Regions from separate parts of the Nocardia sp. NPDC058519 genome, predicted to be linked through region 1. Evidence: riboswitches for the same ligand, from Rfam matches in the RefSeq annotation. Region 1 holds a riboswitch; each other region holds the start of a gene.
The links. A riboswitch is a leader RNA that binds a small molecule or an ion and turns the genes downstream of it on or off. The one in region 1 is predicted to bind cobalamin.

Region 2: linked by a shared signal. The riboswitch ahead of ACFWPK_RS14715 (ABC transporter substrate-binding protein) and the one ahead of cobN (cobaltochelatase subunit CobN) in region 1 are both predicted to bind cobalamin.
Region 3: linked by a shared signal. The riboswitch ahead of ACFWPK_RS21600 (CbtB-domain containing protein) and the one ahead of cobN (cobaltochelatase subunit CobN) in region 1 are both predicted to bind cobalamin.
Region 4: linked by a shared signal. The riboswitch ahead of metE (5-methyltetrahydropteroyltriglutamate--homocysteine S-methyltransferase) and the one ahead of cobN (cobaltochelatase subunit CobN) in region 1 are both predicted to bind cobalamin.

The regions. Positions count from the first base shown of each region.
Region 1 is NZ_JBHXNK010000025.1:72,561-79,762, reverse strand. Features, by position in the region: gene cobN (cobaltochelatase subunit CobN) at 1-1,627, opposite strand, end outside; cobalamin riboswitch at 1,662-1,789, opposite strand; gene ACFWPK_RS25295 (hypothetical protein) at 1,921-2,403, opposite strand; gene ACFWPK_RS25290 (MerR family transcriptional regulator) at 2,400-3,767, opposite strand; gene ACFWPK_RS25285 (hypothetical protein) at 3,801-4,475, opposite strand; gene cobG (precorrin-3B synthase) at 4,687-5,898, shown strand; gene ACFWPK_RS25275 (RNA ligase (ATP)) at 5,982-7,070, shown strand; gene ACFWPK_RS25270 (hypothetical protein) at 7,156-7,202, opposite strand, start outside.
Region 2 is NZ_JBHXNK010000010.1:183,175-190,376, reverse strand. Features, by position in the region: gene ACFWPK_RS14735 (ADP-ribosylation/crystallin J1) at 54-434, shown strand; gene ACFWPK_RS14730 (TIM barrel protein) at 972-2,786, opposite strand; gene ACFWPK_RS14725 (ABC transporter ATP-binding protein) at 2,790-3,590, opposite strand; gene ACFWPK_RS14720 (FecCD family ABC transporter permease) at 3,583-4,656, opposite strand; gene ACFWPK_RS14715 (ABC transporter substrate-binding protein) at 4,637-5,752, opposite strand; cobalamin riboswitch at 5,885-6,072, opposite strand; gene ACFWPK_RS14710 (hypothetical protein) at 6,236-6,847, opposite strand; gene ACFWPK_RS14705 (TetR/AcrR family transcriptional regulator) at 6,927-7,202, shown strand, end outside.
Region 3 is NZ_JBHXNK010000020.1:5,020-12,221, forward strand. Features, by position in the region: gene ACFWPK_RS21565 (hypothetical protein) at 1-427, shown strand, start outside; gene radA (DNA repair protein RadA) at 523-1,923, shown strand; gene ACFWPK_RS21575 (hypothetical protein) at 2,079-2,756, opposite strand; gene ACFWPK_RS21580 (carbonic anhydrase) at 2,816-3,439, opposite strand; gene ACFWPK_RS21585 (A/G-specific adenine glycosylase) at 3,530-4,408, shown strand; gene ACFWPK_RS21590 (alpha/beta fold hydrolase) at 4,425-5,168, opposite strand; gene ACFWPK_RS21595 (antibiotic biosynthesis monooxygenase family protein) at 5,225-5,548, shown strand; cobalamin riboswitch at 5,587-5,739, shown strand; gene ACFWPK_RS21600 (CbtB-domain containing protein) at 5,774-5,974, shown strand; gene ACFWPK_RS21605 (CbtA family protein) at 5,965-6,750, shown strand; gene ACFWPK_RS21610 (hypothetical protein) at 6,787-7,202, shown strand, end outside.
Region 4 is NZ_JBHXNK010000001.1:196,753-203,954, reverse strand. Features, by position in the region: gene recG (ATP-dependent DNA helicase RecG) at 1-73, shown strand, start outside; gene ACFWPK_RS00955 (short-chain fatty acyl-CoA regulator family protein) at 90-1,514, opposite strand; gene metE (5-methyltetrahydropteroyltriglutamate--homocysteine S-methyltransferase) at 1,709-3,973, opposite strand; cobalamin riboswitch at 4,116-4,313, opposite strand; gene ACFWPK_RS00945 (pyruvate carboxylase) at 4,604-7,202, shown strand, end outside.

The DNA of each region.
Region 1 (7,202 bases):
CCGCGTCGGTGCCGCAGGAAGCCGACATACCGAGGGTCTTGCCCGGCAGCCACTCCAGGTTGCCGTGCTTGCCCAGGTGCACCATCGCGTCGGCGCCGAAACCGTCGGGCGCGGACAACCAGCGGTAGGCGGCGAGATAGTGGTGGCTGGGCGGCAGATCGGGGTCGTGGTAGATGGCGACGGGGTTCTCGCCGAACCCGCGAGGCGGCTGCACCATCAGCACCACATTGCCGAAACGCAGTGCGGCGATGACGATCTCACCCTTGGGATCGGCCGACCGGTCGACGTAGAGTTCGCCTGGCGGCGGCCCCCATGCCTCGACGACGGCCTCGCGCAGGTCCGCGGGCAGGGACTCGAACCAGCGGGTGTAGGTGGCGGCGCCGATGCGGATCGGGTTGCCCTCCAGCTGTTCGGCGCTCAACCACTCCGGATCCTGGCCGCCTGCGGCGATCAGCGCGTGGATCAGCGCGTCACCGTCGCGTTCCACCAGGCCGGGGATCTCATCGATATCGCCGAGATCGTAACCGGCGGTGCGCAATTCGGTGAGCAGGCGGATCGCACTCGCCGGCGTATCGAGGCCGACGGCATTGCCGATGCGGGCGTGCTTGGTCGGATAGGCCGACAGCATGATCGCGATCCGCTTGTCGGCGGCCGGGATGTGGCGCAGGCGGGCGTGGCGCACGGCGATGCCCGCCACGCGGGCGCAGCGTTCGGGATCGGGGACATACGCCGACAGCCCGTCGGCGTCGAATTCCTTGAAGGAGAACGGCACCGTGATGATGCGGCCGTCGAATTCAGGCACCGCGACCTGCGTCGCCACATCGAGCGGCGAGAGGCCGTCGTCGTTGGCTTCCCACTGCGCGCGACCACTGGTCAGGCACAGGCCCTGCAGGATCGGCACATCGAGGGCGGCGAGCGCGGCCACATCCCACGCTTCGTCGTCCCCACCGGCCGACGCGGTCGCGGGCTTGCTGCCACCCGCCGCGAGGACGGTCACCACGAGGGCGTCGGCACGGCCGAGCAGGGTGAGGAGTTCGGCTTCGGCGGTGCGCAGCGAGGCGGCGTAGACCGGGAGCGGACGTGCACCCTTGGCCTCGATCGCCTTGCACAGTGCCTCGACGTAGGCGGTGTTGCCCGCGAGGTGCTGGGCGCGGTAGTAGACGACGGCGACGGTCGGGGCGTGCGGTTCGAGGATTCGCGGGGACCGATCGAGCTCGCCCCAGGTGGGCAGTTGCGCGGGTGGTTCGAATCCGTGGCCCGTCAGCAACACCGTGTCGGACAGGAAATTGTGCAGCTGGAGCAGGTTCTCGGCCCCGCCCGCGGCGAGGTAGTTGTGCGCGTCGGCCGCGACGCCGACCGGCACCGTCGAGTATTCCATCAGCTCGGCGTCGGGCGCGATCTCGCCGCCGAGCGCCACCATCGGCACCCCGCTCGCCCGAATCGCGTCGAGGCCCTCTTCCCACGCGCGCTTGCCGCCGAGGATCCGCACGATCACCAGGTCGGCGCCGTCGAGCAGACCCGGCAGATCCTCCACCAGCAGCCGGGCGGGATTGCCCCAGCGGTACTCGGCGCCGCTCGCGCGAGCGCTCAGCAGATCGGTGTCGGAGGTGGACAGCAGCAGGATCACAGGGTGAGACCTTCCTCGGGTTACGCGCCCATCGGGGTTTGCGGTGCTCGCCGGAGAGGGTCTGGCTGTTCACAGTGGCGCGACCGCACCGGATTTCCACCGGTTTCCTCGTCGCCCGCCGAGCAAGACGATGCTACTGGGCCCGTCCCGCCCGCAACTTTCCAGCCCGCTCCCCGCGGCTGGACAATCGATCATCAGGCAATGGCGCGAGCATCATTCGAGAGCCTCTCTACGCCGCGGCCTGATGATCTTGATCCTTGGGTTGCGCTGCGCAGAGGTGGCGGCGGTCGGTGTCAGTGGGTGGGTCGGCGGGTGGTGTCACCGGCGGCGATCGCAGCGGCGACCTCGGTGACGGCGCCGCGGATGAGCGCGCCGTAGTCGTCGTCCGGGAGTATGTCGAGGCGTTCGCGGGCTGCTTCGACGTGGTGGGTCGCGGCGGGGAAAGCACCGAGGCGGCGGAAGTTGTCGGCGAGGTTCAGGTGCAGGGAGGGGTAGAAGCCGACCACCTGGATCCCCGCGTGGTAGCTGTTCAGGCGGGTGTCGGTGAGGGCGTCGGCGGCGTCGAGGGCTCGGACATCCCAGACGAGGGCTTCGGCCGGGTCGTCGTAGGTGTCGGCCAAGTAGTGGGCCAGGGTGCAGCGGTGCAGCGGGTCACCGGCGGGACCGATGTCGGCCCAGACTTCGAGCAGGGCGGTGCGGGCGTGATCGGGGTCGCCGATTCGGAAGTCGTTGACGCCCTGGGTGATTCGGGTCATGATCGGGTCGACGGCGGTCATCGTGAGGTCTCCTCGGTGGGTTCGGGTTTGCACGGCATGGCGAGGGTCGACGAGTCGCCGTCATCGGCGGAACGGACCAGGACGGGCATGTCCGCAGCGATGAGGTCGAGCATCACGTCGGCACCGACCGCGCCTGCGATGGCCGGGTAGAGGGTGGTGACGGCGAAGTGGATGGCCATCGAGGGGCCGGTGATCTCGGCGGCAAGGGATCGTCGAGTGACGCAGAGGTGATCGGCCTCGTGCGTGGCAGGCTCGGCGTTCGCAGGTCTGTCCGCAGCGGCGGGCCGTGCGGTGGTGCCGTCGGCTGTGATGGACACCGTGTTCGGTGGGTACACGTGCAGTGCCACCGTGGATGAACCGGCGTTTTCCAGCGCGTGGAGCAGATCCGCACGGGCGAGCACGACTCTTGTACTGACCGGGGGCAGCGCCGCCAGCATTTCTCGATAGTTCGGAAAATCCTCGGCCGAACGGCGGCAGTGGCGGCGGGCAGGATCGCCGTTCGCGCCGAGCCCGACGCCCGACGCTCCGTGGCTGACATCGCCGTCGACGCGGCCCGAGAACGCTTCGAGATCCCTTTCGCCGGGCTGTTCGCCGCGGCCTCGCGCGGCGGAACGCACGGCACCGCCGGAAACCACAGCTGCCGTGGCGAATTCGATACCTGATGCGGTCGCGACGACAGCCACGGAATACTGTCGGCGCAGCCAGGACACGGTCGATCGAAGGTCGTCGGCCGCGATGGTGGCTGTCCATGGCAGTGTGGCCCTGCATGTCGTGCGCAGCGTGCGGGTCGCCAGTCGGTAGCGGTCCGTTGCGGTGAGGGTCAACTCCTGCGCGCCCGCTTCGAAGAGAATCGTGTCCAGTACCCGCCTGGCCGGATCGGTGAGCGTGGCGGTCGCGACCTGGTCGACCGCGGCCGCGAGCGCGGGTCCGCTCACCCACACGGCGTCGGACGCCGGGTCGTCGCCTCGGCGCGGAGCGTGCCCAGTGTCCGCCCGGCCTGCCGGGTCGGGGTTGCTCGGCGACGCCCGGCCGACTCGCAGGGCCGCACGGGCGGCGGTCGCGGCGGTGCGGATCTCGGCCGAGCGACGGTCCATAGCGGCCAGGTGCTCGTCTACGAGGCCCGCCGTATCGGCTGGGTCGGCGAGGACCGCGGCGACGGCCGGTAGTGGCATGTCGACGGCGCGGAGGTGGCGGATCAGGCGGGCGGTGTCGGTCTGTTCGGGGGCGTAGTAGCGGTAGCCGGTGACCTCGTCGACGACGGCGGGGACGAGGATGCCCGCGTCGGCGTAGAAGCGCAGGGCACTGGCGCTCAGGCCGCAGGCGCGGGCAAAAGCTCCGATGGTGATCAGCTCGGTGTCGGGCACCCGTTCATGATCGGGGTTCGAGTGAGTCGAAGGTCAAGTCGTGGATCGGTCGGTGCCCGCGGCGACCATCTCCGGGGAGCCGGTGCCGAGATTGCGGTACACGTTCGCGATCACCAATTGGCCGAGTGCGTTGTTGCCGACACCTCCGATGACCGCACCAATGCCCGCGGGGATGAGGGTGCCGAACAGCAGCAGGGTGCGTTTCACCAGGTAGTTGACGATGAAGCGTTTGGCAGGCGAGTCCGGCATTGATGCCAGTCCGGGGATGTGATCGGTGACGACCGAGAGCCACTGGCCGGTCTTGTGGCCCGCCGTCTCCTCGAGCACCTTCGTGCCGCCTTCGCCGAGCACCACCTTCGACACCAGCTGTGCCTGCCTCGGGTCGTCGGGATCGAGACCGTACGCCGCGGCCGCACCGACCGACAGCACCGACGACGCCTCGAGGAACACGAGGGTGTCCACACCGGTCGCGGCCAGACCGATCAGGGTGCCCACCCCGGGGACCGCGGCACTGAGCCCGACGGTGACGCCGCTGGCGGTGACGACGACCAGGTACTGGCGCGACAGCCGCTGCACGATCTCCACCGGCGCATCCTCGGGGTGCCTGCGGCCCAACCAGTCGACGTAGCGGTTCACCACCGGCGCCTGCGCCTGCGCGACCCTGTCGAGTGCGGGAACGACACGCTTGTCCACGAATTCACGCAGCATGTGGCGGCTCTCCTGTCAGTGCTCGGCTGGCGAAGGATCCGCCACTCACCCTAGGCGAATACCCCCGAACCGCCCCCTCACGCGAGTGGGCCCCGTCACGCCGGCAAGGCGGGCCACGGCTGGTCGATCGCTCGCCGGAGAGAGCAGTGCCGCCTTCAGCCGATCACGGCGAGGCTCGGGGCAGAGCCGGCGCGTCGTAGGCTGGAGCATCATGTCCAGGAGTGCTCCCGATTCTTGCCCAGGGGTGCTGCGGTTGCATCAGGCTGCTGATGGGCCGTTGGCGCGGATTCGCGTGCCCGGCGGGCGGTTGGAGCCGACGCAGTTGCAAGCGTTGGCCGACGCGGCTCGTGATCTGGGCAACGGAAATCTCGAGCTGACCTCGCGGGGCAACATCCAGCTGCGCCAGGTCCGTGACGCCTCCGAACTCGCGCAACGCTTGGGCGCGGCGGGACTGTTGCCGAGCCGGACCCATGAGCGGGTGCGCAATATCGTGGCCTCACCACTGTCCGGGCGAGTCGGCGGGTTCGCGGACGTCCACGGGCTCGCGGTCGACCTCGACGCCGGATTGCGCGGCGATCCGCTGCTGGCGGAGCTGCCGGGGCGAGTGCTGTTCACCCTCGACGACGGACGCGGCGATGTGAGCACGCTACACGGCGACATCGGCATTCACGCCGTGGGCGACGACGAATTCGCCCTGCTGCTGGCGGGCGCCGACACCGGACTTCGGGTCACCGCGGGCGAAGCGGTCGAGGTGATGCTCGACGCGGCGCGCGGCTTTCTCGATCTGCGGGGCACCAGCGATTCCGGACAGTGGCGACTGCACGAGATTCCGGGCGGGGTCGAATCGGTGGTCGAGACCTTGGACCGCTCCCCCGTCGGCGAACCTCTCGAACTCGGTGCGCCACACGCTGTTCCGATCGGATGGCTCGATCAGGAGAACGGCCTCGTCACCCTCGGCGCGGGGGTACCGCTCGGCACCTTGTCGGCCAGGACGACCGAATTCCTGGCCGCTGTCGAACGGCCCGTCTTCGTCACCCCGTGGCGCAGCCTGGTGATCACCGACCTCGATGAGGGACCCGCCGAAACGGTGGTGCGGGTGCTCGCGCCGATGGGCCTGATCTTCGACGCGAATTCCCCGTGGCTGCTGGTCAGCGCCTGCGCCGGACGCCCCGGTTGCGCGAAATCACGCACCGACGTCCGTGCCGACCTGGCCGCCGCCATCGAATCCGACCGTGTCCTGCCCGAAACGTCCGGCGACTCGGCCGACGGGCTCTTTCCCGCCGACGCTGTCACCGTGACAGGTCGCCAGCACTGGTCGGGGTGCGACCGCCGCTGCGGCCGTCCACGCGGACCCGTCACCGATGTGGTAGCCACTGACCACGGCTATCGCCTCGACATCGACGAGGCGACGACCACACCCTGACCTGTCCGCACGGCCTGACGAAACTCGATCGACGGTGCCGGAAACGTCTCGTACCCTTACCTTCTCACTACGAGGGGGTTCCCATGTCCACACTGCAGGTGACGGCCGAGCGGCTCGTCGTTGTTCCACATCCGAATGCCGATCGGCTCGAGTTGGCCCAGGTCGGCTTGTACCGGGCCGTGGTCGCGAAGGGTCAGTTCGCCACGGGCGATCACGCGGTCTACATTCCGGAACAGTCGGTGCTGCCCGAGGAGCTGATCGCCGAGCTCGGCTTGACCGGGAAACTCGCCGGCTCGCTGCGTAATCGGGTGAAGGCGGTGCGGTTGCGCGGCGAGGTATCGCAGGGCATCGTGTGCACGCCGACCGCGCTGGGCGGCGTGGATCTGGCCGGGGCCGCGGTAGCGGGGACCGATTTCGCCGAATCGCTCGGAATCGTGAAATGGATTCCGCCGGTGCCGGTCTCGATGTCGGGACAGGTCGAGTCGGCGCCGGATCTGCTGCGGTGGGTCGATGTCGAGAACATCAAACGGTTTCCCGATATCTTCACCGCCGGGGAGCCGGTGGTGGCGACGGAGAAGATCCACGGCACCGCCTGCCTGCTCACCCACGTGCGTGCCGGTGACCGAATCCTGGTGTCGTCCAAGGGTGTCGGTGGCCGGTCGCTGTCGCTGACAGAGGCCGATGGCAACCTGTACTGGCGCGCCGTTCGCGCCCACGGGCTCGACGACGCCGCTCGTAAGCTCGCCGCCGCGCTCGACGCGGACCGCATCGGTTTGTTCGGTGAGGTATACGGCGCTGGCGTACAGGACCTGCACTACGGAGCGTCCGCTGCGCACGATACTTCGCTCGGCTTCGGCCTGTTCGATATCGCGGTCGACGCGGGCGCGGCGGTCCGCTGGCTCGGCCATCACGAGATCAGCACCCTACTCGACGACCTCGGGCTCGCCCTGCCGCGCGTGCCGATCCTCTACGAGGGCGCCTACGACGCGGAGTTGCTGCTGGAATTGGCCGAAGGCGCCGAAACCGTCAGCGGCACGGGCACCAATATCCGCGAGGGTCTCGTGGTGCGGCCTGCCACCGAACGGCCGTCGCCGATTCTCGGTGGCCGGGCGATCGGCAAGATCGTCTCCGCCGCGTACCTGCTACGCGACGGCGGCACCGAATACGAGTGAGTCCCACCGCGCTACGCGTGCACAATTACCTCCCTCGATCGGATTTCTCACCGATTCTGTGGAAAGTGCTCGCGTAGCGCGGCGTTCAGCGGTCCTCTGCCGTGCGCGGTGCGCGCAAGGTCTCGGAGACCA
Region 2 (7,202 bases), on a different contig from region 1:
CTGGCCCCCACCGGGCTACTCGGATACGGTGCGTTACTCACGAAGGAGTGACGATGACAACCGCACCACGCACAACCACCCTCTGGCGGCCGACCGGCCCCAAGGAACTCGCGCTTCTCGCCGAATCCGGTTGGCGCACTTGGCCACCGCGGCTACCCGACCAGCCGATCTTCTACCCGGTCCTCAACGAGGCCTACGCGGTACTGATCGCCCGCGATTGGAATGTGCCCGCCTCCGGCGCGGGATACGTCACCCGTTTCGACGTCCGATCCGACCACCTCGACCGCTACGACGTGCAGCAGGCCGGCGGCCGCGACATCCTCGAATACTGGATCCCCGCAGAGGATCTCGACGAATTCAACCGCAACATCGTCGGCGCGATCGAGGTCGTCCGCCGCTTCCCTGACGACGCACCGCTGCCCGACCACGCGTGAACGGTTCGACCGCTCGGTCCGACGACCGGCGACCTCCGGCCCGACTCGGCGTCCATGCGGAGGTTCCCACCCGGACAACTCCCCGGCGAGATGGATTTCCCACACGAGTTAGGATGCCCTTATGCGTTCTGCGCGGTCAGGTCGGCTCCGGGGGCGATACCACGGTCGTCCTGCTCGGTTCATTGGGCGGTAGCACAGTGTGTGCTCAGCGAAGGCGCACTGGACCAGATTCCCCGAGTGCCTCTCGATTTCCATCGGACCGTGCGTAAGCAATGGGTTCCACTCGCGGATGACGGCAGTTTCACGGCCACCCTCACGGTGAAGGCACCCCACAGCACCCGCCGACACGGTGTTCGGGGTCTACACCTACACGGCGGCCAAATCTGTCAACACCGCAAAGGAATTGGCGGTGCCCATCCGGTTCGACTCCACCCCGGCGTCAATACTCCGACACCGCCGAGCCTGTCAGTTTCCACTGGGTGACACCACCCGCCATGTCGGGGTCCGCGAACCGCGCCGCTTCGCCCCGTCGGTCGCCTACCGCCCCGCTGCGATGAGAGTGGCGGTGTAGTGCGGTCGCTCCCCTGCAGTTCGGTCGCAGCCCACGAGGATCGGGCGCGTGCCTAGCGAGCGTACCTCGACGAGATGCCGGTGCGTACTGCCCGACAAAACATCGTGTGCGGTGGCGCGGTACTGGGTGCCGGTGCGGGGCTCGAGGCTGAGCTCATGTGTGATCCAGTCCCAGCCGTACTCGCGTAGGAGCTCTCGCTCGATCACCTGCTCGTGCGGGTCACGCAGCGCCGACCAGCCACGATAGGAGCTCATCAAGTCGGCGGGATGGCCGGTGCGGTCGACGAGGCACGAGATCTGGTGCTGGTCCAGATTTCCCCAGTATCGGCCCTCGGGGAAATCGACCAGGGTTGGCGCGAAGCGGTGGCCGCCGAAGCTGCTGATTCGCCATACCCTGACGTTGCCGATGCCGGCCGGGTGGCGGCGCAGGTGCTCGTAGAAGGGGTAGCCGCGGGTTCCGCAGCAGGAGTCCACCGAGGCATGGGTGCAGACGACGAGATCGCGGTGCTCGTCGTGGACGCGGTAGCGGGCGAAGTCGGCAAGCTGGTCCTGATCGTCGTCGAACATCGCGGCGATCAGTGCGGGCGCCCGGTCGACGGGCAGGTGGTGTTCGATGCGTTCCAGGGCTGCCGCCGCACCGGGGCGCCGGTCGAATCGGATGACGCGCATCAATCCAGGCGCGGAGTACTCCGGGTCGGGCGCCGCGGCAAAGGTTTTCATGGTGAGTCCGCGCTCCTGCACCCAACGGGTCGCGGACCGCAGGGCAGCGCGCAGCGGCGCGGGCACCCGGTCGGTCTCCCAGACCGGCGTGCCCATGCCCGGCGGCCATGGCAATGGCAGCTCGAGCATGAGGAAGCGGTCGAACGAGCGGGCGGTGCCGATCGGATCCTCGTCAACCGAGCGGGCCACGAGCGAGCATGAGTCACGTCCTGGCACAACGGGTTCGGGCTGCGGGCGGCTCGGCGTGCGGCCCGCCATCGCGTCGATGACGTTGAGGCGGGCCCGCCGTGCCTCGGTGTCGAGTTCGTCCGGCGTGCCCAGCTTGGTCACGCTCTCGACAGCGCTCGGTCCGGTGAAACCGTGCGCTGCCAGCACGCGGAACAGTTCGGCGAAGTCGACGATGCCGTCGCCCGGTGTGATCGGCGGCGGCATGGCGCCGGTGACGGCCCGGTGCGAGCGGCGCGCGGGATGGTCACGCACCCCGACTGCGTGGATGTAGGGCGCCGCCTCGGCGAGTCCTCGCTCGGGTGGTTCGCCGCCGTAGTGCACCAGATTGCCCGGATCCCAGCAGATCAGGAACGCTCGATGACCGACCCGCTCGACCACCGCCCTGGTGTCGGCGGCGGTCCGGGTGAGCCCGCCGTGCGGTTTGACGGCGATGGTCACGCCGTGTGCTTCGGCATACGGCGCGGCGGCGGCCATCATGCGGAGATAGCGATCCGCGTGCGCGGGTTCGGCGCACCCCATATCGACCAGGGTCGAGACGCCGAGGCGCGCACAATGATCGAGCTGTCGTCGCAGCGTCACCTGCGCGTTCGTGTCACCGCGGTCAAGATCGGCGGCGTGCGCGAGCATCACCACCCGGAGCCCGTGGTCGGCGATCACCGCGCCGATCTCGGCCGCTGCCGCGGGCGAGGTGTCCGGGGTGATCACCTCGGTCACCCCGTGCACCGGCAGTGCCACCGCGGTGTATCCGGCCGCCCGAATCCCGGCCAGCGCTCGCGGCAAGGTGAACTGCGCCCATGGTCGGACAGTGCAGGCGAGTTCGAGTTCGGATGGCACGGATCAGGCCCTCTCAGCGGTTTCGGTGGTGTGGTTCGGCCGGTCGTATCTGGTGACGATCACCCGGCGCGGCGCGGTATCCGGGCCGGTGTCGAGCATCAGCGAATGCGCCCGCACGTCGTAGAGCGCGCTGACCGTCTCGCCGGTGAGCAGCTCGGCGACCGGGCCGGTCCTGACGTCGGTGCCGCCGAACATCAGCATCGCGGTATCGGCGATCTCCATCGCGTGATCGGGATGGTGGGTGGTCAGCACCACCGCACGGCCCTCATCGGCCAGCTCGCGCAGCAACCGCAGAATCCGCCCCTGATTGTGCAGATCGAGGGCGGACGCGGGTTCGTCGAGGACGCAGATCGCGCTCTGCGCGGCGATCATCCGCGCGATGAGCACGAGCTGGCGTTCCCCGCCGCTGAGACCGGGATAGTCACGGTCGGCGAGCTCGGCGAGGCCGACGCGATCCAGCGCCGCCAGCGCGATCTCGCGATCACGGCGCCCCGGCACGGCCAGCACGCGCAGGTGGCGCGCCCGGCCCATCAGCACCATGTCGAACACGGAGTAGGCGAACGTGGATCGATGGCTCTGCGGGACGAACCCGATCGGACCATCCGCGCGCACGCGCCCCTCCGTGGGTGCGGTCAGGCCCGTGACACACTGCAACAGCGTCGACTTGCCCCGGCCGTTCGGTCCGAGGACCGCGAGGACCTCGCCAGCCCGGCAGCGACAGTCGACCGCACGGAACAGCCACTCCCCCTGTCGATCGTGGGTGAATCCGAGTCCGTCGAGCATCAGGTCCGCGCCCTCAGTCATCGGACCACATCCGTCGACGGCTGCGTTGTAGCAGGACCAGGAAGACCGGCGCGCCGATGAGAGCCGTCAGCACTCCCAGCGGTATCTCGGCGGCCCCGAGATTGCGGGTGACCGTGTCGATCACCGTCAGATAGGCGGCTCCGAGAGCGATACTCACCGGGATCAGCACCCGATGGTCAGGGCCGACCCACAACCGCGCCAGATGCGGGACGACCAGCCCCACCCACCCGATGACCCCGCTCACCGCGACCGCGCCCGCCACGATGGCGGCCACCGCGACCAGCAACGTCCAGCGCAACCGGGCGGGGTGCACGCCGAGGGTGGCCGCGTCGTTGTCGCCGAGGGAGAGCAGATTGATCCGCCATCGCAGGGCATAGATCAACGCGCCACCGAGCAGGACGGGCACGGCCGCGATCGCCACCTTGCCGTAGGTCGCGGTGGCGAGACTGCCGAGCAGCCAGAACACGATGGACTGCAATTCACCGTAGGGGTCGGCGAGGTAGGTCAGCAGGGAGACCAGCGCGGAGAAGAACGCGCCGACCACGATTCCGGACAGCACGATCGTCAGCGGTGGCGCGGGCCCGCGCGTGCGGCTGGTCAGGAATACCGCGACCAGCGCCAGCAGACCGAACCCGAACGCGCCGAGTACCAGTGCCGCCGAACCGAGCCCGAGCACGATCGCGAGCGCACCGCCGAACGACGCACCCGAGGAGACGCCGATGATCTGCGAACTCACGATCGGATTGCCGAACACCGCCTGCAGTACCACCCCGCAGACCGCCAGACCCGCACCGATCAGCATCGACAGCACCACCCGCGGCAGCCGGACCCGCAGCACAGCCGCTTCCTGGGCTTGCGACCAGGTCGGGTCCAACGGCAGCACCTGACCGAGCAGAATCCGGGTCACATCGCCGGTGCCGACCGAGTACCGGCCGACGCCGAGGGCGAGGATCGCGATGGCGATCACCGCGATGGGCAGCCCGATCGCGGCGGCGCGGCGGCGGGTCCGCATAGCTCGGCGGCGCGGAAGTCCGGAACGCGCTGGTTCAGCGACCGAAATCCGCATAGTCCGACGATCCAGCGTTGGCACGTACCTGCAAGATGGTGTCCAGCTGCGCGGCGCTCGGTGCGGTGCCGTACAGGAATTCGTAGTCGCGCACTACCCCCGAACGCAGACCGGGCGCACCGGTGCGGCGCACCAGTCCGGCGAGCCACTCCCACATCAGCGGCGATTCCTGGCTCGGCGGGTCCCACCGGTAGCCGCCGAGCGGCACCTTGTAGACGCGGCGCTCCCGGACCGCGCGCAAGCTAGCCAGCGCCGGGTTGCCGTAGAGATCGGCGGGCAGCGCCGGGCCGAAGTTGCCCAGCAAGATGATGTCAGGGTCCCAGGCCAGCAGTTGTTCGATGCCGATGGTGGCGCGCTGCTGGGCGATCGCGCCCGCCGGGTTCCTGGCACCGACCAATTCGGTGACGAAATGGTTGTACGAGCCGGCGCCTGCCACTGGAAAACCATCCGCATCGCCGAACATGTACAGCACCGAAGGTGACGTGCCCGTCGGTCTGCGTTCGGTCAGCCGGGTACGCCGCGCGCGCATACCGTCGACGATCCGCTTGGATCGCTCCTGAGCACCGAGCAGTTCGCCGTAGAGCGTGACGGCACCCTCTAGATCGTCCTGCGTGCCGTAGGTGAGCGAGACCACCGTGAGGCCCGCGTTGGTGAGCGGGTCGAGAATGCCGGCCCCGCGATCACCCCACTGGATCACCACATCGGGCTCGGCGGCCAGGACGCTCTCCACATTGGGCGCGAACTCCGCGCCTGCCACATCGGTGCGGACCGACAGCAATTGCGGATAGACCTCGCCGAGGAATCCGGTGCGGATGGCGCTCGCCGATGCGGCGTTCATGCCCGCCAGCACATCGGGGCGGCCTGCCACCGCGATCATCATCGAGGCTGCGGGCATCGGGATCGTGACGACGCGCCGTACCGGTCCGGGCAGCACGACGGTCCGGCCTGTCAGGTCGGTCACCGTCGGTCCGGCACCGGCATTCGCCGCATCCCCCCGTCCGCAGGCCGCGACCGCGGGCAGCGCGGCGGCGGCGAGCATGCCCGTCAGCCAACGTCGGCGGGTGATTACAACACCGGTGGATCTCGTGTCCGGCATGGTCGTTCCTCTCGCGGCGGAGACCGGACACGAGAACAGCATTCGCCGCGGGTGCCTCGTGGGCACACGAGTCGCAGACCGCTCGCCGGTACCGGACGACGCGGATGAATGACCGCCTCGGGGTCCGCGCCCCTGGTGGTGTCCGCGGCAGGTCAGTCTCCTGACTCCCGGATCGGCGCGGGCCCCGACCTTCCAGCCCTTCGGCCGTGGTCGTCGTTGGGGCCCGCGCCCCGGTCACAGTGGCGGGACCGTGTCGGATTCACACCGACTTCCTGGCTCCCACCGCGGTTTTCTCGATCACCTTAGCCGACTCGACCCACGGCCGATGGGGCCGAGTAGCAGCGCGTGCGGCAAGCTGGTGGCCGCGCGATCCTCGAATACCGGATCCCGTGGCAGACCTCGGCGAATTCAACCGCGACATCATCGACAGGATCGAAGTCGTCCGTCGCGTCGACGCACCGCTGCCCGACCAGGCGTGAACCTTCAGACTGCTCGATCCAGCATCGCCGCGCGGATCTTCGCGACCGCGGCCTGCGGGTCGTCGGCCCAGAACGCGACGGTGCTCACCGTGAAGTCGCCCTGTGGAGTGTGGAAGGTCTGGGGTTCGGTCAGGATGACGCGGATGTTCGTCGAGCTGCCGATGATCACGGCGAGTGTCTCGTCGCCTGTTCCGGTGAGCTGCAACGATTTCGCGCCGTCGTAGGCCCGCAGATCGTGGCGGACGGCCCGGATGTCGGCGAGCGCGATGTCGAGGGCGACGCGGCGCAGGTAGCGCACGCGTAGCAGGTCGCCGGTGAGCACGTGTGGATACATGTGGTGCGCGGCCAGCATCCCCACCATCCACAACAATCCCCAGACCCCTAGCGCCAGCGCGACAATCCGCGCCGCGGGCCACGGAATCAGCAGGTGAACCGCCGGGATCTCCACGGCACTGACCACGATGAACGCCCAGATGACCGCCGACACCGCACCCGCGTACCGAATCGGCGTGCCGCAGCCGGTGTCGGGGCGGCGGGCGGCTACCCGCGCCAGGCTCACCCATATGTCGACTTCGAGACGAACGAAAGACCGTGCGAGCTGGGTGATCGGGCGCATGGGACCCTCCTTTTCAATACACTCGCATTGTAAAGAGGTGACGCACAGCAATACAAGTGCATTGTGAAAAGATGGGCTGATGCCGAAGCGGGTGGATCACAGTTCTCGACGCGCGACGATCAGCGATGCGGTGATGCGTCTACTCGCCCGCGACGGCCTCGAGTCGATCAGTCTGCGCCATGTCGCCACCGAGGCAGGGGTCTCCACGGGCCAGGTGCAGCACTATTTCCCCAGCAAGGAAGCGATGATGGAGTTCGCCACCTCCACCATCGCCGACCGGATCGCCGCCCGAATCTCCGCAGCGGGCCCCGACCCCGACCTACCGCAGATGCTCACCGCACTGCTCCCCACCGAC
Region 3 (7,202 bases), on a different contig from region 1:
GACCAGCGTCAGCACCGACCTGGGCCAGGTCAAGATCACCGGGCCGGGCGGCGACGCCAAGTTCGTGCTGAAGCCCCAGCAGACCGTGGTCGTCGGCACGGGCGAGACCAAGCCCGCCGCGGCCGACGATCACCACGGCACCACCACGGCGGCGCCGACCACCACGGCCGCGCCGACAACTGCCGCGCCGACAACTGCCGCAGCCGGCCAGGACACCCCGTCGATCGATCCGGTGAAGAACCCGGCCACGATCGAGATCACCGGCCTGTCCAAGGACATCGTGCCCGGCCTGACCTACAACGTCACCTTCAACTTCAAGGACGCGGGCACCGTGCAGGTGGCCGTCCCGGTCGACGCCGCCGCGGTCGCGCGCATCGAGAACGAGAAGTCCGGCCCCGCGCCCGAGGGTGCGGGCGGCGGTCACTGAGACCAGCAGTGCGCAAGAGCCGTCGCGAACTTCGCGGCGGCTCTTCTCTTTGTGTCGGTTCTCTTTGTGTCGGTCCTGCTCCGTAGGGTGCGCCTGTGGCCAAGACCAAAGCAGTCTTCCGGTGCTCCGCGTGCACGCACGAGGTGTCCAAATGGGTGGGTAAGTGCCCCGATTGTGGCGCCTGGGGAACAGTGAACGAGGTGGCCGTTTCGGCGTCCACGGCGGCCCCTGGGCGCCGGGCGATGCTGCCCAGTACAGCGGCGGCACCGCTGTCGCAGATCGACGCCAAGGTCACGCAGGCGCGGTCGACGGGGGTGAGCGAGCTCGATCGGGTACTCGGGGGCGGTGTGGTGCCTGGGTCGGTGGTCCTGCTGTCGGGTGAGCCGGGTGTCGGCAAGTCGACGCTGCTGCTCGAGGTCGCGTTCCGGTGGGCGGCGGCGCGCGAGGAGACCGCGCTGTACGTCACCGCCGAGGAATCGGCCGGACAGGTGCGGTTGCGGGCCGATCGGACCGGCGCGGTGCACGACCGGGTGTACCTTGCGGCCGAATCGGATCTGTCGATCGTGCTCGGGCATGTGGAGCAGGTGCGGCCGTCGCTGCTGGTGGTGGACTCGGTGCAGACCATGCTGGCGCCGGAGGTGGACGGTGTGATCGGCGGTGTCACCCAGGTGCGCGCGGTCACCGCTGCGCTGACCTCGCTGGCCAAGGCGACCGGGATCGCGGTGCTGCTGGTCGGCCACGTCACCAAGGACGGGAATGTGGCGGGCCCGCGCACGCTCGAGCACCTGGTGGACGTGGTGCTGCAGTTCGAGGGTGACAAGAACTCGTCGCTGCGGATGGTTCGCGGCATCAAGAACCGCTTCGGTAGCGCCGACGAGGTGGGCTGCTTCGAACTGCACGACGACGGCATCGCCTGCGTCGACGATCCGTCCGGGCTGTTCCTGCACCACCGCACCGACACCGTCCCAGGAACCGCGGTGACCGTCGCGATGGACGGCAAACGGCCGCTGGTGGCCGAGGTGCAGGGGCTGACCGTCAAGACCGAGATTCCGCAGCCGCGCCGGGCCGTGAGCGGGCTGGACTACAACCGCGTCGCCATGGTGCTCGCGGTGCTACAGAGCCGAGGACGGGTCTTCCTCGGCAAGCACGATGTGTACGCGGCGACCGTCGGCGGCATGCGCTTGCTGGAGCCGACGGCCGATCTGGCCATCGCGTTGGCCATCGCGTCCGCCGAGGCCGATATCGCGCTGCCCGCGGGCTGGGTGATTCTCGGCGAGGTCGGTTTGGCGGGTGAGGTCCGCAAGGTCACCGGGCTCGGCAGGCGCCTGGCCGAAGCCGAGCGTTTGGGGTTCACCACCGCTCTCGTTCCCCCCGGTTCGGAGAAAACCAAGACCGGGACGATGCGTATCCACGAGGTCGGGGATCTGCGCTCGGCCCTTCGATTGGCAGAACTCCGCAAATCCCGCGCACCCCGCGAGATGGTGGCCGTGGAATAACTCCGGCAACCGCCCGATTCGGCGCCGATCATCTATTACCCCGGCAATGTCCATTGACGGCGTGGCCGATCCTGCGAACACTGCAAATCAACCCATCTTGAACATGTGACCTATGGCGCACCCGCACAATGCCACCGACGTGCGGGAACGCGGCATCAAGAGGCGAGGTTGAAGGGCTCCGCGGCGCTGCGAACGGCACCGAGCTGGGCGACGACCATGTACGCGCCCGCCGGCACCTGCAGGCGGTCGCCCGCGCACTGCGGCTGCGAGGTGGTGCCGAACCAGGTGCCCTTGTACGAGAGTTGTTCACCGGCCTTGAGCGTCTTCAGTTCCGCCGGGTCGTCCTGGTTGCAGTCGTTGCTCGCCCAGAGCCTGCGCTGCCCGTCGAGGGTGTAGACGAGGAACTGTGGACCCGCCCCGAGGTCGCGCGAGCAGGCCGCCGACGAGATGTTGGTGATCACGGTGCCGAACGCGGGCTGGTCGCCGACTCGGTAGGTCGGCTGGCCGACTGTCACCTTCAGCGCCAGCGACTGATCCGGGCACGGCTGTGCCGCCGGCTGGGCGGCGGCACTCGCTGTCGTGGTCGGCGGGGCAGACCCGCTGCTGGGTGTACTCGACGCGCTAGTCGGAGTCGAGCTCGTCTCGGACGCGCTCGACTCCGCCGACGTGGTGGTACTCGCGGCCGCGTTATCGGCCCCACCCGAATCCCCGCCGCGCGCGACCATGGTGACGAGCCAGATCACGATCGCGAGCGCGACGATGATGACGCCGATCGCGAGTGCACGGCGGCGCCAGTAGATCTCCGGTGACAGCGGTCCATTCGGTTCCAGCACGCCTCAACGGTAAGCGCAGCGCGCAGGGGCGCGCTCGATGACCTCGGCGTGTCGGCGGTTCAGGCCATCTCGCCGATATTGCCGACGGTGCGCCGCAGCTGCGCGCGACCGTCTTCGAGCTGGTAGGTGACGCTCGCGATAGCCAGCTGACCAGCGGCAACACGCTGGGCGATGATCATCGAACGCTGCATGAGCAGCTTGCTGGTCTCCTCCACGTGGCGCGCCTCTAGGTCGTCGACCGTGTTGAGTCCTTCGCGGCGTCCGAGCAGGATCGACGGCGTCACCCGCTCGACCACGCTGCGAATGAACCCACCGGGCACCTCGCCGCCGTCGAGCGCGTCGATGGTGGCCTTCACGGCACCGCAGCTGTCGTGACCGAGCACGACGATCAGGGGCACATTGAGCACCTCGACGCCGTATTCGATCGAGCCGAGCACCGAACTGTCCACGACGTGGCCCGCTGTGCGCACCACGAACATGTCGCCGAGCCCCTGGTCGAAGATCAGTTCGGCGGCGACGCGGGAATCACCGCAGCCGAACAGGATCGCGTGGGGGTTTTGGCCTTTGACGAGTTTGGCTCGGTCGGCGGCACCCTGGCTAGGATGCTGCAGAGTGTCATTGACGAAGCGCTCATTGCCTTCACGCAACGACTTCCAGGCACTTATCGGATTCGAACCAGGCATACCGACCATTGTGCACATGCCCTCGGTTACCAGCGAGTCCGCCACGTTACGCGTCGGCAAAGAGCGCCTGGCCGAGAGAAAACGAGAACGGTGAGTATCGACGCGGAATCCCTGCTCAGCTGGTTCGGCGACACGGCGCGGGCACTGCCGTGGCGCGAGCCGGAGGCGACCGCATGGCACATCCTGATGAGCGAGATCATGCTGCAGCAGACGCCCGTGGTGCGGGTGGAGCCGATCTGGCGCGAATGGGTGGCGCGCTGGCCGGTGCCGTCGGCGATGGCGGCGTCGTCGCAAGCGGAGGTGCTGCGGGCGTGGGGCAAGTTGGGGTATCCGCGGCGGGCGTTGCGGTTGCACGAGTGCGCGCGGGTGTTGTCGGCCGAGCACGGTGATGTGGTCCCCGCCGATGTCGACGTGCTGCTGAGCCTGCCGGGAATCGGCGCCTATACCGCCCGCGCGGTGGCCTGTTTCGCCTACGGCCAGCGAGTTCCCGTGGTGGACACCAATGTTCGGCGCGTTGTCGCGCGTGCGGTGCACGGCCGGGAGCCGGGCAACCCGTCCGCGCGCGATCTCGCCGAGACCGAAGCCCTGCTGCCGATCCCGGTGCCGCGAGCCGCGACCTTCTCGGCGGCCCTGATGGAACTGGGCGCTTTGGTCTGCACTGCCCGCAATCCAGACTGCGCAGGCTGCCCGCTGCCGACCTGTGCCTGGGTCGCGGCGGGCAAACCCGCCGCCGAAGTGGCACGCAAGGTGCAGAAGTACGAGGGCACCGATCGTCAGGCCCGTGGGCGGCTGCTCGATGTGCTGCGCGACGCGTCAGGCCCGGTCGAGCGGATCCGCCTCGACCTGGCATGGACCCGGGATCCGGGTCAGCGCGCGCGGGCGCTGGATTCGTTGCTGGTCGACGGGCTGATCGAGCAGACCGATGACGGGCTGTTCGCGCTCGCGGGCGAAGGAAGCACCGCCGGGTAGCAGGACGCCGACCGGCTCACCTCGTGACGCGTCGCAGGAACCGGCCGACGTGTTCGCGGTAGGCCTCGGGTTGTTCGTCGTGCACCAGATGCCCGGCCCCTTCGATGCGCACGTACTCCGCATCGGAAACCACCTCGGCCATCGTCAGCATCTGGCCCGGCGGCGTGATGGTGTGCTCGCCTTCGATGAGCAGCGCGGGCACCCGCAGCGACTTCCACTCGGTCCAGAAGTCGCGCGTGCCCCACTCTTCGGAGATCGCGCGGAAGGTGTCCACCTCGCCGTGCAGTCGGTAGCCGTCCGGCGCCGCGGTGAACGCGCGCAGGAAGTAGGTGCCCGCGACCGGGCCGAAGTAGTCGAGCACCGCCTGCTCGTCGGCGAACGGTTGCGGCCAGGAGTGGATCAGCTCGGCCCAGTGGGCGGCGGTGCGGCCGGTGAAATCGGGGGCGATGTCCTCGACGACGATCGCGCGCACCCGCTCGGGATAGGTCGCCGCGAAGACCCAACCGTGGATCGCGCCCATCGAATGCCCGACGATCACCATCGGTTCGGTGATCGCGGCGGTGCGCTCGGCCAGGTCGGCCACGAACGCCTCCGTCGTGAGCTCGGCGGGGGTCGGCCGACCGTGCCCGGCCGCATCGACGGCGTAGATGTGCCCGTATCCGCGCAACCACGGCACCTGGTCGGCCCAGGTCCGCGCACTGCCCATCAACCCGTGCAACAGCAGGATCGGGACGCCGGACCCACCTTCGTCGTTCAACACCCTGCCGATTGTGCCCCAGAGCGGGATGTTTCCCGAGCGGTCGTATTGTCGGCTCCATGGCTGTTGTGAAGATCAATGCGATCGAAGTTCCCGAGGGCGCGGGCCCCGAGTTGGAGAAGCGGTTCGCCGCGCGCGCGGGCGCGGTGGAGAACTCCCCCGGTTTCCTCGGCTTCCAGTTGCTGCGCCCGGTCGCCGGCGACAACCGGTATTTCGTGGTGACGCAATGGGATTCGGAGGAATCGTTCGCCGCGTGGCGTGACGGTCCGGCCCGCGCGGCGCACGCCGGAAACGGTGGCGACGGCGAGCGTCCCAAGCCGGTGTCGACGGGTGCCTCGCTGCTCGAGTTCGAGGTCGTTCTCGAAGTGCCCGCGAAGGCCTGACAGCGGCGTTTCCGCTGGACATGCGGTTGCGCGTATTGACGTGGGTGGCTCGCGGCTGTCACAGTTCGAGGGAACATCCGCGAGGGTGCGCGGTAATCCGGTGTGAATCCGGAGCGGTCGCGCCACTGTATCCAAGTACCGGGTCCCCGGTGCCGGAGAGCCAGACACCGGCACCTTCGCGCCACACTTCAACCGTGGGACGCGTATCCCTAGAGGAGGACTCGAATGGCTATCGCGCATTCACCCAGCCGGTCTACCGGCCTCGACACCCTGGCAACCGTGCTCGTCACGGTCGGCGTCGTCCTGCTTGCACTGCTCGCCCTGTACCTGGTCGGTTTCGACCAGGGGGCCGTCTCGCGTAGCGGGATGTTCCTGCACGAGCTGATGCACGACGGACGTCACCTGCTGGGTGTTCCGTGCCACTGATCGGATCACTCAAGACCCTGCTGTTGCGCGGCCTGCTGGCCGGCCTGATCGCCGGCCTGCTGGCCGCGACAGTGGGCTACTTCGTCGGCGAGCCCCAGGTGGACGCCGCGATCGCCATCGAAGAAGCCGCGGCCGCTCCGGCCGAACACGGCCACGAAGCCGCGGAACCGCAGGGCCATTCCCACGGCGACGAGGAAGAGCCGCTGGTCAGCCGGTCGGGCCAGAAGGCGGGCCAGTTCCTCGCGCTCGGCTTGGCCGGGATGGCGTTCGGCGCGTTGTTCGCGTCGGCGGTGAATGTGGCGCGCAGGTTCACCACATTGTCCGGGCCCCAGTTGTCACTGACCTCAGCGGTTCTCGCGTGGGCGGCGATCGTCGCGGTGCCGTTCTTCAAGTATCCGGCCAATCCGCCCGCGGTCGGCGATCCGGAAACCATCAACGAACGCACCTGGCTGTGGGTCGCGGCCGTCGTCCTCGGCCTGCTGGCCGTCGCGGCAGCCGTCGCGGCCTACCGCGCGCTCGCCGCGTCGGACACGTTGCGGCTCATCGCCGGGGTCGGCGCGTTCGTCGTGGTCACCACGGTCGGCTACGTGCTGCTGCCCGGCGTGAACGAGGTGGCCGACGACTTCCCCGCCACCCTGCTGTGGAATTTCCGGGTGGCCTCGCTGGCCGAAACCACCACGCTGTGGGTGAGTTTGGGGCTGGCGTTCGCCGCGCTCACGGAATTCGCTTCGCGGCGTAGCACTGCGGTAGTGGACAAGGTTCCTACCGCAGGGTGATCCTCGCGAGCAGTGGAGAACGGCAGTGTCGGTGTCATGACCGGCACTGCCTTTCTTGTTTCCACCAGTCGTCCGCGCGCCGTGCATGTCGCGTTCGGCGGGCTCATCACCGCGCTCGCCGCCGGCGTTGCCGAGGGACTGTTGCGCGCCGTCCGTGGTGGCGACGAATTCGGGGCCACCGCAACGGGTTTGCTACCCCGGCTCGCCATCTACCTGGCCGTGGCCGGGGTCGCGCTGTACATGCTGAACGGCAGCCGGGTGGCCCGCGCGCTGCTGACCGTCGGCATCGGCGTGGTCGGCCTGGTCTCGCTGATCATCGAGCCGCTGGCGGTCGTGTTGTCCACCGACGACTACACGACGCTGTTCGACGGTATGTCGCCCAGCTCGATCGTGCTGGCGGGCTGCCGAACCGTCCACATCCTGGCGGTCGTCATCGCGATCCCCGCCATGTA
Region 4 (7,202 bases), on a different contig from region 1:
CCACCCGGGCCTGGCGGGCATGATGCACGCCGCTGTCGACGGCGAACGCATCGAATACCTCGCCAAGTCCTGACCGGCCACGCGACCCGTCAGCGCGGTAGGCGCGGGTACGGCAGGTCGGTGCTGGTGTGTTCGGTCACGGCCAGGGGGCGCCCGATCTGCGGGAACGCGCGCTGTGGGCACCCGGGCCGCTCGCACACCTTGCACCCGGCCCCGATCGGCACCGCCACCTGCGGATCGTCCAGCTGCAGCCCCTGCGAGTACACCAGCCGGTCGGCGTATTCGATATCGCAGCCGAGCCCGATGACGAAGTTCTTCGACGCCGTCCCGAACCCCTGCGCGGCCGCGGGCGTGGTGCGAGCGATCCACAGGTACCGTCGCCCGTCGGGCATCTCCGAGATCTGGGTGAGAATGCGGCCGGGATGCGCGAACGCCTCGTGGGTGACCCACAGCGGGCAACTGCCGCCCACTCGGGAGAAGTGGAACGCGGTGGCGGACTGCCGTTTCGAGATATTGCCCGCCCGGTCGGTGCGTACCAGGAAGAACGGCACACCGCGCTGACCCTGCCGCTGCAGGGTGCTGAGCCGGTGGCAGACCGTCTCGAAACCGACCTCGAAACGCAGCGCGAGCAGGTCGGCGTCGTAGCGCAGTTCCTCGGCCGAGCGCAGGAACCGCCCGTAGGGCAGGATCAGCGCACCGGCGAAGTAGTTGGCCAGCCCGACTCTGGCCAGCGTGCGGGATTCGCCGGTGAGCGCCCGGGACTCGGCGAGCACGTTGTCGATCTCGCGGCCGTAGAGCAGCAGGCCGAGAGTGGTCGCGATCTGGAAGGCGCGCTGCCCGGGACGCAGCCGCCTGGCCAGGGTGAGGGTTCGCGTGTCGGGGTCGTAGTGCCGTTTCGGGATGGCCGGGTCGGCGCCGTCGCCGCGCACCAGCACCGTGACGCCCGCGCGTTCCTCGGCGATCCTGGCCAGCTGACGATCCAGCGAGCCGATGCTCAGACCGGATTCCTCGAACAGCTGCTCGGCGGCGTGGTCGAGGGTCGAGATGTGGTTGCGATGGTCGTAGAAGAAGTCGCGCACATCCTCGTACGGCATGGGTGTGCCCGGGGCGCCGGCGGGCGTGTCGACGCGCGAGGACAGCAGGTCGAGCTGGTCGGTCGCCGCGCGCAGCCGCCGGTGCATCGCGATCACGATGCGCGCCACCTCGGGCAGCCTGGTGGCCAGTTCCTCGACCTCGGTGATCGGTGCGGTATCGCCGCCGCCCGCGGCCTCCACCAGCACCTCGTGCAGGTCCGAGACCAGCCGCGCATCGGAGTCGGCGGCGAAGAACTGCACGTCGAGGTCGAAGGTCGAGTTGAGTTTCAGCAGCACGGGAATGGTCAGTGGACGCTGATCACGTTCGAGCTGATTGAGATAGCTGGGTGAGAGGTCCAGCGATTTCGCGAGCGCTGCCTGGGTCATCCGCCGTTCTTCGCGCAGCCTTCGTAGCCTGGCCCCCGCGTACATCTTCCGCACGCCGCAGATCTTAACGCGACCTGTTCGCAATGTTTGCTGAAAGTGGCGAATGACTCGGGAGAAGTCCAGTCCTGCAAGGGATTTTACCCGTGGCTACCCGTGCGTAACATGCGAAGGAGCAGGCCGGGCCGACCACACTGCCCCGGACGGAATCTCCGTCCGGGGCAGTGGTCTTCATGCTCGGATCCGCTAGGTCAGCGCAGTGCCGCGGCGGCCGTCACCAGATTCCGCAGCGACGCCTCGACCTCCACCGGTCCGCGCGTCTTCAGACCGCAGTCCGGGTTCACCCAGAGTCGTTCGGCCGGAACCGCTTTCAGCGCGGCGGACAGGGAGACGGTGATCTCCTCGACCGACGGCACCCGCGGCGAGTGGATGTCGTAGACGCCAGGCCCGACGCCGAGCGCGAAACCGGCCGCGTTCAGATCGTCGAGGACCTCCATGTGCGAGCGCGCCGCCTCGATCGAGGTGACATCGGCGTCCAGCCCCGCGATCGCCGAGATGACCTCGCCGAACTCCGAGTAGCACAGGTGGGTGTGCACCTGGGTGGTGTCGGCGACGCCCGCGGTGGCCAGGCGGAACGAATCCACTGACCACTGCAGGTACGCGGGCTGTTCGGCGGCACGCAGCGGCAGCAGCTCGCGCAGGGCGGGTTCGTCGACCTGGATGATCCGCGCGCCCTGGGCTTCCAGGTCGACGGTCTCGTCCCGGATGGCGAGCGCGACCTGGCGGGCCGAGTCACCCAGCGGCTGGTCGTCGCGGACGAACGACCACGCCAGGATGGTCACCGGGCCGGTGAGCATGCCCTTGACCGGCTTGGTGGTCAACGACTGGGCGTACCCGATCCAGGACAGCGTCATCGCCTCGGGGCGAGTGACGTCGCCGAACAGGATCGGCGGGCGCACGCAGCGAGTGCCGTAGGACTGCACCCAGCCCGCCTCGGTGACGGCGAAACCGTCGAGCAGTTCGGCGAAGTACTGCACCATGTCGTTGCGTTCGGGTTCGCCGTGCACCAGCACGTCGAGCCCGAGCTTTTCCTGCAGGGTGATCACGTCGGCGATCTCGGCCCGCATCCGCCGCACGTACTCGGCCTGGTCGATCTCGCCCTTGCGCAGCGCGGCGCGGGCCAGCCGGATGGTCGAGGTCTGCGGGTAGGAGCCGATGGTGGTGGTCGGCAGCACCGGCAGGTCGAGGTGATCGCGCTGCAGGGCGCGACGCTCGTCGGCGGGGGAGCGGGTCAGGTCGTTCTCGTCGAGCGCGGCCAATCGGCTCCGGACCTGGTCGTTGTGCAGGCGCGGGTCGGTCCGGCGGGATTCGGCGGCGGCGCGGGCCGCGGCCAGTTCGCCGGCGACGGTGTCGACACCCGCGGTGAGGGCGGTGGCAAGGATTCGTACCTCGGCGACCTTCTCGGTGCCGAAGGCCAGCCACGAGCGCAGCCGCTCGTCCAGGCCGGTCTCGGGGGTCAGCGAATACGGCACGTGCAGCAGCGAGCACGAACTCGACACCGCCACCGCGTCGGCGCTGCCGAGCAGGGTGCCCAGGGTGCCGAGGGCAGCGTCGAGGTCGGCGCGCCAGATATTGCGGCCGTCGACCACGCCCGCCACCAGCAGTTTGCGAGCAAGGGCGGGCAGCGCCGCGACCGCCGAGATATCGGAGCCCGCGGTGAAATCGAGCGCGACACCCTCGATCGCGGTCTCGGCCAGCGCCGCCAGAGCGGCGTCGGGGTGCCCGAAGTAGGTGGCGACCAGGATCGCGGGCCGGTTCTGCGCGGCAGACAGCGCGCTGTAGGTCTGGCCGACCAGGGCGATCTCCGCCTCGGTCAGGTCGGTGACCAGCACCGGTTCATCGATCTGCACCCATTGCGCGCCCGCATCCGCCAGCTGGGCCAGCAGGTCGAGGTACAGCGGCAGCAGTTCGGGCAGCCGCTCCAGCGCGGCGCCGTCGGCGGCCTTGGCCAGCTTCAGGAAGGTGATCGGACCGATCACCACCGGACGTGCGGGGACACCGAGTTCGATCGCCTCGTCGAGTTCGGTCAGCAGCTTGCCGGGATGCAGCGAAAAGGTGGTGGCCGCGTCGATTTCGGGCACCAGGTAGTGGTAGTTGGTGTCGAACCACTTGGTCATCTCCAGCGGAGCGACCGTGTCGGTGCCACGCGCGGCCGCGAAATAGCGGTCGAGCGGGTCGGCGATCCCGGCCACCCGCGGCGGCAGTGCGCCGAGCAGTTCAGCGGCATCGAGCATCTGGTCGTAGTAGGAGAAGGTGCCCACCGGCACCGAATCCAGTCCCGCCGCGGCCAGTTCGGTGAGCTGGGCGCGACGAAGCTGACGGCCGACCGCGTGCAGGTGCGCGGCATCGGCACGGCCGGCCCAGTAGGACTCGGTGGCGCGCTTGAGTTCCCGGTTCGGGCCCACTCGCGGAAGGCCGAGAACCGTTGCGGTGAACGGTGTGTGTGAAACAGTCACGGAGATTCTCCAGTGTCGTGCAGGGAGAGCCGTCGCCTTTTCGCGGGCACACGCCACCCGGCCGGACCATGTCGCGAACGGTACGACGGGTCGGCATCGGTGGTCCGCGCGCCCGATCCACGAGGCGGTGGCCGCCGGATACGGCGTATCCGGCACAGTCGGCAGGTCTTCGGACTCGCGGGCACCGGTCGTGTGATCGACCGACCTACTGGCCGTCGCTTCCCAGGCATGATGCCCAGTGCTGATGACGGCGGTCGTTCCTGCTCACCGCTGCGGGACAGTCCCGGATTCTCACCGGGTTCCCTCTCACCCGGTGCGGAACATGATCCGCACCCGGGTTTCGACGCCTACGCGGGAGGTCGGGGCTCCGACTCTTCCACCGCGCAGGCGAACCAGCTGCGCCCCCAGCATAGGCCCTCAACGGGGGCCCGGGGCACCGCCCGGTGGCGAACAGTGCCGTGACCTGCGGTTGCGCCCACATTGTCCACGCGCACCGCTGACCGCTCCTCGCGGTGAGATGTGACGGCCTGATGAACGCAACTTCGCAGGTAGGCGGGTGTGCGGTGTGAAGAATGCTGCGAAGCCACCTTGCGTGTCCGGCCCCGGCTCGCGGCCGGGTACCGTAGGCCAATGTTCTCGAAAGTCTTGGTCGCAAATCGTGGTGAGATCGCTATCCGTGCCTTCCGCGCGGCCTACGAACTCGGCATCGGAACGGTCGCGGTGTTCCCGTACGAGGATCGCAATTCCGTCCATCGCCTGAAGGCGGCCGAGTCATATCAGATCGGTGAAGAGGGTCACCCGGTTCGGGCGTATCTGTCGATCGAGGCGATCATCGACGCCGCGGTGGCCGCCGGCGCCGACGCGATCTACCCCGGCTACGGATTCCTGTCGGAGAACCCCGACCTCGCCGCGGCCTGTGCCGCCGCGGGCATCACCTTCATCGGACCCACCGCCAAGATCCTCGAGATGGCGGGCAACAAGGCCACGGCGATCGCCGCGGCCAAGGCGGCCGGGCTGCCGACGCTGAAGTCCAGCGAGCCCTCGGCCGATATCGACGAATTGCTCACCGCCTCGGCCGAACTCGAATATCCGATCTTCGTCAAGGCTGTCGCCGGTGGTGGTGGTCGTGGCATGCGCCGGGTCGCTACGCCCGAGCAGTTGCGTGAGTCGATCGAGGCGGCGTCGCGTGAGGCGGAGTCGGCGTTCGGTGATCCGACGGTGTTCCTCGAGCAGGCGGTGGTGAACCCGCGCCACATCGAGGTGCAGATCCTGGCTGATCAGCACGGCAATATGATGCATTTGTTCGAGCGGGATTGTTCGCTGCAGCGTCGTCATCAGAAGGTGATCGAGCTCGCGCCCGCCCCGAATCTGTCTCCTGAACTGCGCGAGCGGATCTGCGCCGACGCGGTGGCGTTCGCCCGCCAGATCGGCTACATCAACGCGGGCACTGTGGAGTTCCTGCTCGACGAGCGCGGCAACCACGTGTTCATCGAGATGAACCCGCGTATCCAGGTGGAGCACACGGTCACCGAGGAGATCACCGATGTCGACCTGGTGCAGTCGCAGCTACGGATCGCTGCCGGTGAGAGCCTCGCGGACCTGGGCCTGAGTCAGGAGACGGTGCAGATCCGTGGCGCCGCGCTGCAGTGCCGCATCACCACCGAGGACCCGGCCAACGGGTTCCGCCCCGACACCGGCCGCATCACCGCCTACCGCACGCCGGGCGGCGCGGGCATCCGTCTCGACGGCGGCGCGAACCTGGGCGCGGAGATCGGCGCCTACTTCGACTCGATGCTGGTCAAGCTCACCTGCCGTGGTCGCGATCTACCCGCCGCCGCCGCGCGCGCCCAGCGCGCGCTGGCCGAATTCCGTATTCGTGGCGTGACGACCAACATCCCGTTCCTGCTCTCGGTGCTCGACGATCCCGATTTCCAGGCGGGCCGGGTGACCACCTCGTTCATCGACGAGCGTCCCGAGCTGCTCACCTCGCGCGGCTCGGCCGACCGTGGCACCAAGATCCTGACCTATCTGGCCGACGTCACCGTCAACAAGCCCAACGGCGACCGCCCGACCACGGTGTACCCCTACGACAAGCTGCCCGCCGTCGACCTGACGCTGCCGCCGCCGGACGGTTCGCGCCAGCGACTGCTCACCCTCGGGCCGGAGGGTTTCGCGCGGGCCCTGCGCGAACAGAAGGCGCTCGGCGTCACCGACACCACCTTCCGTGACGCGCACCAGTCGCTGCTGGCCACCCGCGTGCGCACCAACGGTCTGCTCGGCGTGGCGGGCCACGTCGCGCGGCTGACCCCGGAGCTGCTCTCGATCGAGGCATGGGGCGGCGCGACTTACGATGTGGCACTGCGGTTCCTGCACGAGGACCCGTGGGAACGCTTGGCGGCCTTGCGTGAAGCCGTGCCGAACATCTGCCTGCAGATGCTGCTGCGCGGCCGCAACACCGTCGGCTACACGCCCTACCCCGAACAGGTCACCCGCGCTTTCGTTTCCGAAGCCGCCACGACCGGTATCGATATCTTCCGTATCTTCGACGCCCTCAACAATGTCGACCAGATGCGTCCGGCGATCGACGCGGTCCGCGAAACCGGTACTGCCATAGCCGAAGTCGCCCTGTCCTACACCGGTGACCTGCTCGACCCGAACGAGTCGCTCTACACCCTCGACTACTACCTGAAGCTGGCCGAACAGATCGTCGACGCGGGCGCGCATGTTCTCGCGATCAAGGACATGGCCGGTCTGCTGCGTGCACCCGCGGCCGCGAAACTCGTTACCGCACTGCGTAGTAACTTCGATCTGCCGGTGCACGTGCACACCCACGACACCCCCGGCGGCCAGCTGGCCACCTACTTGGCGGCCTGGCAGGCCGGTGCCGACGCGGTCGACGGCGCGTCGGCGGCCATGGCGGGCACCACGAGCCAGCCCGCGCTGTCGGCGATCGTGGCCGCCACCGCGCACACCGAGCACGACACCGGTCTGAACCTGCAGAACGTGTGCGATCTGGAGCCGTACTGGGAGGCGCTGCGCAAGGTCTACGCGCCGTTCGAGTCGGGTCTGCCCGCGCCGACCGGTCGCGTGTACACCCACGAGATCCCGGGTGGTCAGCTGTCGAACCTGCGTCAGCAGGCGATCGCGCTCGGCTTGGGCGACCGGTTCGAAGAGGTCGAGGCCAAGTACGCGGCCGCCGACCGGCTGCTGGGCCGCCTGGTCAAGGTGA